Regions from separate parts of the Crystallibacter crystallopoietes genome, predicted to be linked through region 2. Evidence: predicted binding sites of a transcription regulator. Region 2 holds the regulator's gene; each other region holds the start of a gene.
What was found. Region 2 encodes LexA, which represses DNA repair genes until DNA is damaged. Its sites were predicted from a motif close to TCGAACANNTGTTCGA; they were not measured.
Positions count from the first base shown of each region.

Region 1 (4,186 bases), 170 kb from region 2:
CAGCCTGGATTCACCTGGTCTCCACTTCAGGCGTTCCACCCCAAGGCGGCCTCCCCGCTCATTACCTGACCGCGCCTCGCCTCAATTTCTTCTGACTGGTCAAAAGGGAGGTGGGTCGTTCTTGATGGTGCCGTCCCATGGTGGTGCCGGTTTTGGACGGAGCCGTTGACGGTGGTCATCGGGCAGATTGTCCAGAACCGTATCGGGGTAGGTCGGTGGGCTGGTGTCGCGGAAATCGCCTGGCCTGGTGGTGTATTTCTGGTTCCCGGGCGTGGTGGTGGTGAATTCGCCGGGACCGGTTTGAATGATTTTCCAACCGGCATGGGATTTGAGTCGGTGAAGCAATTTACACAGCGGACCGAGATTGATGTAGTCGGTTTCGCCGTGGCCGCCGTTTCCGTGGTACTCGATCGTGTGGTCCAGCTCGCAGTCCCTCGCGGCGGCGGTGCAGCCGGGTCCGGCACAGACAGGGTCGCGGTGTCTGACGGCGCGGGCCAGATCCGCCGGCGGTTTGTAGGTGGTTTTGCCGTAGGAAAGCACGGCCCCGGTCTCCGGGTGCGTCAGGATCCGGTGGAACGAGGGCGCGTCCTGGCACAACCGCCGTGCCACGTCGGCGGGAATCGGGCCGTATCCTTCCAGCGTGGCGGGTTCGTCGTCCAGCCCCAGAAGCGTGAACACGGGCACCGTGAGGGCGACTTCGGGGCGGATGCCGGCGGCGGGGCCGGTTTCCATGCCTGCGTGCAAGAGCAGGTCGGCGAACACATCAGCCCGCAGCTGGCCCACGGTGCGGGTCTCGGCCTCGGTCTGTAGACTGCGGGCAGCATCGGTGAGCCGGTTGTGGATGGCCAGCCCGGTCTCAGCGGACACGCGGGCGCGGAGTGTGACCATGCCGTCGCCATCCGGTTCCAAGCACACATTGCGGCGCTTAACGGCCTGCGCATGACGTTTGGCCAGGGAGTCCGGGTCACGGGATTCGCGTTCTTTCCGCGCGGCATAAAGCAGTTGCCGGGGGGTCTGCTGCCCGGCTTTGGCCAGGAGAGCCCCTTCGTATCCCGGTTTCTGTCCGTCGGGCAGGGTTTCGCCTTGCCGCACGATGACGGTGGCCTGGTCCAGGTCCATTTCCCCCGCGGACAGCGCGGCCAGCGTGCCCGGGTAATGGGCACATAGCTCGCGCGCCTGCTGGAGCGTTTGCCTTCCCTCCAGCTCGGTGATCCGGTACAGGCAGGCGAGTTCCTCGGCCGCGGACTGATCAGCCAGATCCTGCAACGGACCCGTCACATCCGGGCCGGCACCTTCGCGCGGCGGCGGGAGTTGAGCCAGCGCCGCGTCGCCGACGTGTGCGGCCAGGCGTACCATGCAGGCCTGAACCCAGGCGACCAGTCGCCGGCCCGCTACCAAGTGCTCGACTGCCCCTTGGTAATCCAACTCGTCAACCCCCGCCAACGCCGAAGCTTCACTGGCGACGCCGCCGGTTGTGGCTGCGGCAACGGCGTCCGCCGCGTTGGCGGCGTCAACAGCGCCGGCAGCGTTGGTGGTGCTTGATGCGTTGATGGTTCCGAAGAGACGGAACCATTCGGCAGGACCGCCGGCGGCGATCCGGCTAAGGCGGTGGGCGTAATACTCCGCGTGATCTTCGGTGAACAGTTCCGCAGGGACATCGCCGAGTTCCTCCGCAGGCCCCCAGCAGACCGGTACCGGTCCGACCAGTGGCCGGCACGCCCATTCGGGTTCGCGGTCCCAGGGCGCGAAGTCATCGAACCCCACCTCGCCGTCGTACGGTAAGGGTTCTTCCGTGGGCCGCGGGATGTCCTGTTCGGCCAGCGGATCCGGACCGTACGCCGACAGTGCTGGGTCCGGGTATCTGGCTTTGAAACTCAATTCCTCCATGGCCCTGGCCTTCGCCCGCAGCTCCTCCATGTCCTTGGCCATCGCCGGGCTCCGCGGCGGCAACCCGGCGGCGAGACGTTCGCGTGCCTCTTCCCGGCGCCGCTTTATCCAATGCGCAACATTCTCCCGCAGCTTCTCCTGTGTTCCCCGGTAATGGCTCCAGCCATCCTCGCGGCGGACCACGGTCTCACGTTCACGATCCCGGGGCCGCCGGTCGCCGGGCATCGGGGAAGGGACACTCTTCTGCCCGGGTACTGGCCCGGCAGACACGTGTCCGTCCGCCGGGGATCCGGTATCCGGTGAGTGCTCTTCTGCTGCCATGACTCCAGTCCATCATCTGCCTCTGACACTCAAGAGGCACAATCCACACAAGTACACGCATCTTGAGAAATTTCTTGAGAAACTTTTTTCTCGCGTGTTCTTTTTCTGATGTTTCCCTCGCCGGCAGATCCGAACCGACGTTTAACCGGTAGCCGGTCTAGACTGTTCTGGTGCGGCAAGGGGGCCGCGGGTTCCGATCTCGGGCAAAACATCAGTCTCTCAAAGGTCTCTCGCGGTGAAGTTCAAGGGGTTTGGCAGGAAACGTCCTGCCTCAATGCGTCATGGGGCTGTCCCTGCTACTGCCTTTTCCATTGTGCTGGCAGTCATCGGTGCCGGAATTTTCCTGCATCCGGGCACGGATACTGCGGACGTTGACCTGCACGACGGCGGAATCTGGGTCACGAACCAGAGCGCCAACCTGGTCGGCCATGTCAATTACCAATCCCGGACGCTCGACGGCGGCTTCCTGGCCAACAGCACCTCGTACGACATCCTCCAGCATGAGGGCGATGTCCTGCTGCGCAATTTTGATCAGTCCAGCCTGAGCACGGTGGACACTGCCGCCATGGCCTTTGTCGGCGGCACCGCCATTCCCGCTGGCGCCGATACCAGCCTGGCCGAAGACCTGCTGGTGGTTACCGATCCGGCGAAGGGACTCGTCTGGGCCATGGATCCGGCCTCCTTGCCGGCCTTTACCCCGGACGGGCTGGAACCGGTGCATACCGCTACGCCGGGGGTCACCGCCGTCGCCGGTCCGGATCAGACCATCACGTTGGCTGAGCCGGAGTCCGGAACCCTGACGACGGTGGAGCTGGACGAACAGTATCTGCCCGCCGGGACCAACAGTACGGAGGTTCCCCAGCTACGGGGTGCCGACGAACTGCAGTTGGCCGCGGTGGGGGACCAAGCGGTGGTCCTCGACGCCGCACGCGGGCAGGCTTTTACGGGCGCCGGCCGGCAGCTTGACCTCGGCGCCGGTACTTCATCCACTCTCCGGGGCGAACAGGCGGCGGCTTTTCAGAGCGCACAGCTCCAACAGTCCGGTGGCGCCAGTACTTACGCCGCGATCGCCACCACGGATGCTTTGGTCCAAGTCCCGTTGGATGGGGATGAACCCACGGTTCTCCCTGCCAAGGGCGGGACACCGGCCGCGCCGGTCCAGCTGGATGGTTGTACCCATGCAGCCTGGATCGGGAATGCGCAGTACCTGCGCAGCTGCGAAGACCCGGCCCACAACCTTGACCAGGAGCTGCCCGAACTCAGCGAATCCTCGGTGCCGGTTTTCCGCGTCAACCGGGACAACGTCATCCTCAACGATGCCACCAGCGGCAATGTCTGGCTGGTCAAAGATGACCTGGTGCTGGTGGATAACTGGGAAGAGCTGCTGCCGCCGCCGGACGAGACCGACGAGGAGGAGGAGACGGCGGATACCACCACCAACAACACCTTGCCGGACCGTACCGAGGCCAACCGTCCGCCGTTGGCCGTGGCCGATGAATTCGGCGTCAGGCCGGGCCGGACCACTGTGTTGCCGGTGCTGGACAATGATTCGGACCCCGACGGCGATGTCCTGACCTCGGCGGTCCGCGGCAAGCAGCCGGATATCGGCCAGGTCCAGCGGATTTACAACGGCGGCGGTCTGCAGATTCGGGTCGCCGAGGATGCCGAACCCGGCACCCGCTCCTTCAGCTACCAGGCCGACGACGGCCGGGGCGGCACCGCCGATGCCGACGTCACCCTGCGGATCCGCGGCGACGACGAAAACGGCGCCCCGCAGCAGAAGCGCAAAACCATCATCCAGCTGGAGCAAGGCAAGTCCATCACCCGGAACGTGCTGAATGACTGGACGGATCCGGACGGCGATGACCTGTACCTGGACGAGGGCACTGCAACCGGTGACAATCAGGTGGCCGTGCGCCGGGACGGCCTGCTGACCTTCCAGGATGCCGGCGATGAACCGGGCCGCAAGGAGGTGCGC
Region 1 covers NZ_CP018863.1:3,446,569-3,450,754, forward strand. The annotation lists gene AC20117_RS16025 (HNH endonuclease signature motif containing protein) at 100-2,208, opposite strand; gene AC20117_RS16030 (Ig-like domain-containing protein) at 2,483-4,186, shown strand, end outside.
Region 1: AC20117_RS16025 (HNH endonuclease signature motif containing protein) is a predicted target of LexA. The motif match lies at 2,338-2,353, and genes of this name have one in related genera.

Region 2 (4,186 bases):
CTGATATCGGATTGGCCCGTGCCATCGAGGTTCAGTTCCACCAGGACGGAGGATTCACTTGTAGTGCGTTCAAGGCGCGCGGTGCGTCCGGTGGCAATATCCACGGTCATTGGAGTCCTTTGAAGAAAATCGATTTGGCTGTCCACGAAGACGTGCGCCTCTTATATCAGTCTAGGAGAAATCGCTCAGACAAGCTCGCGGAGGCGGTTCAGGAAGGCCGTGGTCTCCGCCTCAGTGCCGGCAGTAACCCGCAGATGGCCCGGAATCCCCACGTCACGGATGAGCACTCCGGCGTCGAGCAAACCCTGCCACACTGCGTGCGGATTGCTTACTCCCCCGAAGAATACGAAGTTCGAATCCGAGGGCGCGGGACGCAGACCCATATCCGTGAGTTCGGACACGATCCTGTCACGCTGGCCCTTAATGTCTTCAACGTTGGCCAACAGCGCATCCGCGTGGTCCAGGGCTGCAACGGCAGTTGCCTGGGTGATGGCGGACAGGTGGTAAGGCAGGCGGACCAAACGCAAGGCATCCGTCACTTCGGGCGCCGCGGCCAGATAGCCCACGCGTGCCCCCGCTAAAGCGAACGCCTTGCTCATCGTTCGCGAAACGATCAGACGCTCCCTGCCCTGCAGCAATTCCAGCGCGCTGGGGGTGCCGGTGTGGGCAAACTCGGCATATGCCTCGTCCACAATGACCATGGTGTTGTATTCGGCCCCGGCCTCGTACACAGCTTCTACAACGTCCAGGCCCAGAGCCGTCCCGGTCGGGTTGTTAGGCGAACAGAGAATGACGATATTGGCGGCTGATTCCCTGACTGCCCGAGCGGCTGCCTCGGCCGTCAAACTGAAGTCGGAGGAGCGAGCTCCGGTGACATATTCGGTGTCTGTGCCGCTTGCGAGCAACGGATACATCGAATATGTAGGAGGAAAGCTCAGTAAGCGTCGGCCTGGACCTCCAAAAGCCTGCAGAATCTGCTGGAGGACTTCGTTCGAGCCATTGGCAGCCCAAACGTTTTCTTCCGTTAGCCCATGGCCCAGGTAACGAGCCAACGCTTGACGCAGTTGTGTAAATTCGCGGTCCGGGTAACGGTTCAACCCCGTTGCTGCCGCCTCGACGGCGGCCGCAATGGCCTTGTGAACACTATCGGGAAGTGGATGGGTGTTCTCGTTAACATTCAGCAGCACCGGCACATGTAGCTGGGGTGCGCCGTAGGGTTCTAAGCCTCTGAGGTTGTCTCTAAGAGGCAGGCGATTCAGGCGTTCTAGCTGGTCACTCACCGATCAAGCTTAAGCTCCGGCCGGCCCGGGGCAGGAATCGGGCCAGCCGGAGGGTCTCATATTACGGCCGCTGGCCGTCGCCGCTGACGGGTACGTGCAGTTGCTGTCCGGCGTGCACGATCGAGTCCGGAAGGTTGTTCAATTGCGAAATCTCAGCGATCACATCGTGCGGATTCCGCTCAGGGGCAACGGCACTGGCGAGTTCCCACAAGGTCTGCCCGGAGCCGACCGTCACAGTGATCGTCTCGCCTGCTCCTAGACCGCCACTGGTGGAGGCCACTGCGGGAGCCGTAAAGAAGCCGATCAGCGTCAACAAAGCAGCAGCCGAAAGGATGAGCGGAAGGCCGATCAACAGCAGACGGCCGCGACGGGTGAGCTGGAGTGGTTGAGTATGGCGCGGTACGGCAGGCGACTGCGGTGCGAGCTGTGCAGACATGTTGACACCTTTCCCGATCTGCGAACGTTTATGTCCGAGATCTCCTTATTCGAATTTACGTTCGAATCCTTCTTCCACAGTTTTAGCACCTATGATCGAACATTGTCGAGACTCACTAGAACAAATGTTTGAAAGTCCACCATGACTCCCCTAGCGTTAAACCAAAGGTGGCCGTACATGAAGTGCATCAGCTGCCACTGACAAAATAAGATTCCGGTTCGAATTCAGGCACGGCACTGCTGACTCGGATCGGACGGAGAAACCGGAGTCCGGGCCATGTCGAAGAACGTTTCCAGAGCAGCTGCCACATCAGACAGCAAACAGACAAAGCCGACTCGGGCTGCAGGGCAGCCCAAGGGCCTGACTGCGCGCCAAAAGAAAATCCTTGAAACCATCCAGGAGTCTGTAAGTGCTAATGGTTATCCGCCATCGATGAGGGAAATCGGTGACACCGTCGGACTGGCAAGCCTGTCCAGCGTGACGCACCAGCTGATCCAACTCGAAAAGATGGGCTACATCCGCCGTGACCCCAAGCGTCCCCGCGCCATGGAAGTGCTGACTCCGCTCGTCATTGAGGACGGCGCTGCCCGAATGGCCGGGGTGGAACAGGCAGACAATGTCAGAAGTATCAACGGTTCCACCGTCTCAGATCTCGGCAGCGGGTCGGACACAGCCATGGTTCCCCTCGTCGGTCGTATCGCCGCCGGCGGCCCCATCCTGGCGGATCAGGTCATCGAAGATGTTATGCCCCTTCCGAGACAGTTGGTTGGCCATGGCGAACTGTTCATGCTTAAGGTCTCCGGCGATTCCATGATTGACGCAGCCATCTGTGATGGTGATTGGGTTGTCGTGCGGAGGCAGCAAAGCGCCAACAACGGAGATATCGTGGCAGCCCTCCTCAACGACGAGGCAACTGTGAAGACATTTCGGCAGCGGGACGGCCATACTTGGTTGTTGCCACAAAACACCCAATACGAACCGATCCTCGGCGACCATGCAACGGTCATGGGCAAAGTGGTTTCAGTGATGCGTACTTTGTAGACGGATGCTATTTGTCGCCAAGGCGGTCTCGTCCCGCCAGCATGGCAGCGAACGGCTTTCCCGCTAGTTGCGGCGCTGCAGCTAACGTTCCCTTGCAATAATGTCCATCTCTTTGGACAGGCCGGAGCTGAGGGCCGGGCGCCTTCTGCGTCACGAGTTCTGTGGTGCCATCACCCACAGACTTGGCCTTCCTGCAGGGTGGGGGCGGTAGGTCCACCCGTGCATGCCTCATCGGACTCGATGAGCACGCACTAATATCATTGGCTTCGCATAGCGGGAAGGGCGGTCAACCCGTCTGACGGGCTGAGAGCCGTTCCAAGATCTGCAGCGCCACGCTCCGGTCCTTAGTTGACCAGAATGGGGGCAATGCAGACCGGAGAAAACTGCCATAACGGGCGTTCGCCAAGCGGGAATCCAGCACCGCGACCATGCCACGATCGCCCGCGGCGCGAATAAGGCGTCCGGCCCCCTGAGCCAGGCGGACTGCGGCGTGGGTAGCGGAGACGGACATAAAACCGTTGCCTCCGGCTTGCGCCACCGAGCGGGTCCTCGCTGTCATGAGAGGGTCATCCGGACGGGGAAACGGAATCCGATCGATGATGACGAGCCTGCAGGCGTCTCCGGGCACGTCCACACCCTGCCATAGGGTCATCGTCCCGAATAGGCAGGTATCCGGCTCCGCCGCAAACTGCTTGACCAAGGCAGCGATCGATGACTCGCCCTGGCACAGGATTTCGCTATTGATCCGCCGTCGCATTTCAGCGGCCGCTTCCTCGGCCGCCCGCCGGGAAGAGAACAGCCCCAATGCCCCGCCTCCGGAAGCCTTCAGGAGTGCCTCCAGCTCGTCCAACTGTTCGGCGCTAGTTCCGCGCTCAGGCTTCGGCAAATGCGAAGCCACATACAGCACTCCCTGCTTCGGATAGTCGAACGGGCTTCCAACGTCTGCACTTGAGTACGCCGGTGCACCGGCCCCCATCAGTCCCAGCGATCCGGCCACCGCATCGAAAGCGTTGCCGATGGCCAACGTCGCCGAAGTCAGAACCACAGTATGGCCGTCAAACAAACCTTCACGTAGCCGTGAGGCCACGGACAGAGGTGCCACGTTGACCGTTGCGGGCTGCGTATCGTCCTCTGACCCGAAATCGGTTCCGGACCCGAAATTGCTGGGCCTGGTAATCCACACGACCTCCCGAGCCTGGGCCGCGGAGAGAATCCGGTCGCATACCTCCAGCACAACCATCAGCCTGGAGCGGGCCATCTGCCGCCCACCGTCCGCGCTGTTCGATGTGTCCGATTTGGAGTCGGAAAGTGCGACTCGGCAAGCCTCACGCAACTGCGTCAGCGCCATCTCATGATCGTCACGCAGCCCAGAGGCCATCAGCCCCGTGGCAGTGGCGGCCAAGGCTATTTCGAGGCTCTTCGCTGCGCT
Region 2 covers NZ_CP018863.1:3,620,667-3,624,852, reverse strand. The annotation lists gene hisB (imidazoleglycerol-phosphate dehydratase HisB) at 1-110, opposite strand, end outside; gene AC20117_RS16775 (histidinol-phosphate transaminase) at 186-1,280, opposite strand; gene AC20117_RS16770 (LysM peptidoglycan-binding domain-containing protein) at 1,342-1,716, opposite strand; gene lexA (transcriptional repressor LexA) at 1,993-2,757, shown strand; gene AC20117_RS16760 (ATP-dependent DNA helicase) at 3,044-4,186, opposite strand, start outside.

Region 3 (4,186 bases), 1.6 Mb from region 2:
AGACGTTCGGCTGGATGGCAGGGTTCCTGGTTTTGATCGGCATCCTTGGCTACCTCGTTGCCGTCATGATCTTCGTTCCGGCCTTCCTGCTCATCGTCGCCCGGGCCAAAACCAAGACGACGATCATCTACACGGCGGTTCTCTACGTGGTACTGCTGGCCCTGCCGACACTCCTGCCCATCGATCTGCCGCAGGGCTGGCTCAGCCAGCTTGTCGGCTGAGCCAGCGAACCATACGGAAACGAAAGGAACCACCGATGACAATCCTCGCCTGCTTTACCGACAGTCCTGAAGGCCGGACTGCCGTTCGCCGCGCAGTCGAAGAAGCCGGACGGCTCGACTCCGATGTGCTGATCGCGAATATCGACACGGATCGGCGGGAGCTGTCGCTGGCGGAGTTGGACATCGATCCGGCCTCGTTCAGCAGCGGGGGCCGCACGGTTGCCGTGTTGCCGCCGTCGTCGGTCATCCATGACGCCGCGGATCTGGTGCTGCAGACCGAGCAGGAGCGCAAGGTCGCACTGATCGTCCTGGGCCTGCGCCGGCGTTCGCGGGTGGGAAAGCTCATCCTCGGCAGCCACGCGCAGCGGATCCTGCTCGACGCCGGCTGTCCGGTCCTCACCGTCAAGGCAAACTGACCGGGAAATAAACTCGTCCCCGGGCATTGCACGCAAGCGATGCCCGGGGACGGGTGGTTTAAGGCCTCAGGCCCGGACCACCGGCAGGTCGCTCCACTCGGTGGTGTAGCGCGGAGAGGAGAAGTCCCGCTTCATGGACCAGGCGGCCGGAACGGCCAGCCCGCCCTGGCCGAGGCCGATGGCCGCTTCGCCGAACTTCGCCCGCACGCTGCCGAGCAGGTCGCCGATGTGCCGCTGGTCCAGATCACTGACAAACGGGTCCAGCGTCTGCTGCCCGTCGGCCGGCTCGAGTCCGGTAAACAAAACGCCCGCCCGCACATACTGGGTCCCTTCAGAGATGCAGGTGCGCATCGTCGCCACCGCGGCCCGGGTCAGCTGGATGGGATCCTGTGTCGGCACCGGCAGCCGCGCGGATGCAGAGGGGAAGGACTTCTCCCCGCCGGCAAAGCGGCTGGTTCCCGCGGTCACGGTGAGCACCGAGGCGTTCAAACCCTGGGCCGCCATCCGGGCGGCACCTCGCTGGGCGTAGACCGCCATGACCTGGTCCATCTCCTCCGCAGTGGTCACCGGCGTCGAGAAACTGCGCGAGAACATGATCTGCTGTTTGTCGGCCCGTTCCTCGGAATGCGGGATGCAGGCGGTCCCGTTCAATTCCAGTACCGTCCGTTGGAGCACCACCGAGAACCGCTTGCGGATCAGCTGCGGGTCCGCCGCCTTCAGGTCCGCCACGGTCTCGATCCCCATCGCATTCAGCCGCTTCGCGGTCCGTCCACCCACGCCCCACAACCCCGTGACCGGCACGCGCGACTGGATTCGCGCGACCTCCGCGGCCGGCATGGAGTCCAGCGAGCAGACGCCTTGCATGTGCGGGTTTCGCTTGGCAATGTGGTTCACAAACTTAGCCAGCGTCTTGGTTCCGGCTACTCCTACACACACCGGCACGCCGACGTGCCGCATGACGGCCGACCGGATCCGTGCCGCCGTCCCGAGCAGCTGCCGCTCGTCCCCGGGCAGCCCCAGGAAACACTCGTCGATCGAGTACACCTCCTGCCAGCTGCCGAACCGGCCCAGGACCTCCATCACCCGCGCGCTCAAATCACCATAGAGCTCGTAGTTGCTGGAACGGGCAACCAGCCCCCATCGCCCAGCCTCCGGGGCCACCTTGAACCATGGCGTTCCGGTGGCGATGCCGAGCTGTTTCGCTTCTTCGGAGCGCGCCACCACGCAACCATCGTTATTGGAAAGTACGACGACGGGACGCCCCTCGAGCGCGGGGTCGAAGACCCGCTCGCAGGAGACATAAAAATTGTTGACGTCCACCAGCGCGATCCGCCCGCCGGGGAGTGATGGTTCGCTAGACATGGTGCAGGCACCGGGTGACGACGCCCCAGATGCTCAAGTCGGCGAGCTCGGGCACTTCGGTGGGGACTCCGCCGTCGTCCGTCTGCAGTCTGACGTGGTCGCCGGAGAGATGCAGGCGCCGGATGAGCAGTTCGCCGTTAACCACCGCCACCACCACGGAGCCGTCCCGCGGGGTAAGGGACCGGTCCACGATGAGCTCATCGCCGTCGCTGATGCCCGCCGCCGCCATGGAATTGCCGCTTACCCGCATGACGAAGGTGCAGGTGCGGTCGCGGATCAGATGCCGGTTCAAGTCGATACCGCCGTGGAAGTAGTCCTGGGCAGGAGAAGGAAAACCGCGCGCATCCCCGGGCCCGCCGCCGTCGTTCATCTCCGGACCTGAACTGGATGGTGAAGGCGTCTCCATACCGAACACAGCAGCCGCCACCCTTCGAATCTATCTTCGATAGATAACCTTACCACCGGGTGGACAGGGATTTCTTGAGCTAATTTTGCGCAAGAACGGAACCTTGGCTTGAGTTGCCGCTGGCACGATTATGGTCATAGACGATGGGGACAGCACAGATTCGGGTACGAGTTCCGAGCATCTCCTCGGTTGAGTCAGACAGGGTGGGGGCCCTTCAAATGAACGAACCAACAGACAAGCGTCCATGCATCGTGATCATCAGCGGCCAGCTGCTGTTCGCAGAACTGCTCTCCGGCGCGCTTGCATCCCACAACCTAATGTCCGGAGGCTTTGCAGGCAATGCGGCGGAAGGCATCGAGCTGTGCCGTAACCTGCACCCGGAGGCCGTGGTCCTTGACTACCGGCTACCCGACGGCGAGGGCTTGGAGGCGGCCGAACAGATCCTGTCCGATTCACCGGCTGCGCGGATCATCCTGCTGACCGCGCATCCGTCGCACGACCTGCTGGGCCGCGCGGCCGACCTGGGCATCTGCGGACTGCTGCCGCTGCACGGCACAGTCGATTCGCTGTTCGATGCGATTGAGCACGCCCGGCCCGGCGCCATGGTGATCCATCCGTCCTTCCTCGTACCGGTCACGCCACCCAGTGGCGTTGCTGGCCTGCCGACCTTGAGCAGGCGCGAACGGCAGGTTCTGGCGCTGCTGGCCGAAGGCTGCGACGTCAAGACTTCTGCCAAGCGGCTGAATGTCACGATCAGCACTTGCCGCGGATATGTGAAGTCCGTGCTGTCCAAGCTGGACGCGCACACCCAGCTCGAAGCGGTGGCCGTGGCCAGGCGGATGCAACTGCTGGAACCGGCCCAGCCCATTTAAAGAAAGATTCCTTTAGGCAAATGTTCCAACTGGGATCCCCAGAATAGGGGGTCCGTTGGGGATTGATTTTTGGGACTGAGATTTTTCGAAGGATGACAGGGCAAGCTTTGTCCTATCTTGATCCCCAGAAACCCGCTGACACTGGTCCCGAAGTGATCAAGACTCCGGAGTCCGGCGAAGCTCGCCCCAGCCCGCCGGGCTCCGGACCCGCCCACCAAGGGGCAGATGTACCAAGCCCTTATTCGACTGACGGTGCCAGAGCAGTAGCCCTTATGAACCAACCCGGCTCCGCGGGGTGTCGGAAACAAGACGCCGGCATTCAGGGGTTACCGAAGGGAGCTGAGACCTCATCCGGATCCAGCTCGGGACGGTAACGCACGTAGCGCAGAGGGTGCCGAAATGACCGCCCTGACCAGGACGTATCGGCGGAAACCTCGACGACGATGGGCTCGATGAGGGTAAGTTCCGTCTCTCCCCCGCTTGCGTTGAACCGGTCCATGGCGGTGGACTTCACGCGGTGCGGCCACGGATGCTCCCCGGCCGGCGGCTGCAGCCGCGACCCCAGAAGCTTGGCCGCCGCCGGCTTGAGCGGAACAGACCGCCCCACTATCCGCAGCTCACCATCGATGGGCAGGCCGGCGACAATTGCCTGTGGCCTGGCCATCGGACCGATGACGGCTGCGCAGACGACGTCCAGTGTTTCCCTGTGCTTGACCTTGAGCCACTGGCGCTGGCCGCCGTCGTAACTTTGACCGGTGCCTTTGATCACCAGGCCTTCGACGCCGGTTGCCGGCAAATCCCGGAACCAGCCGGCGGCTATTTCCGGATCGGCGGTTACCGGGGACAACTCCAACGGGCCGGACCATTCCTTGGCCAGCTCCTCAAGCAGTGCGCGGCGGTCGTGCAGCG
Region 3 covers NZ_CP018863.1:2,062,386-2,066,571, reverse strand. The annotation lists gene AC20117_RS09780 (tripartite tricarboxylate transporter permease) at 1-221, shown strand, start outside; gene AC20117_RS09775 (universal stress protein) at 257-637, shown strand; gene AC20117_RS09770 (Y-family DNA polymerase) at 704-1,999, opposite strand; gene AC20117_RS09765 (LexA family protein) at 1,992-2,369, opposite strand; gene AC20117_RS09760 (response regulator transcription factor) at 2,624-3,277, shown strand; gene AC20117_RS09755 (ATP-dependent DNA ligase) at 3,597-4,186, opposite strand, start outside.
Region 3: AC20117_RS09765 (LexA family protein) is a predicted target of LexA. The motif match lies at 2,430-2,445, and genes of this name have one in related genera.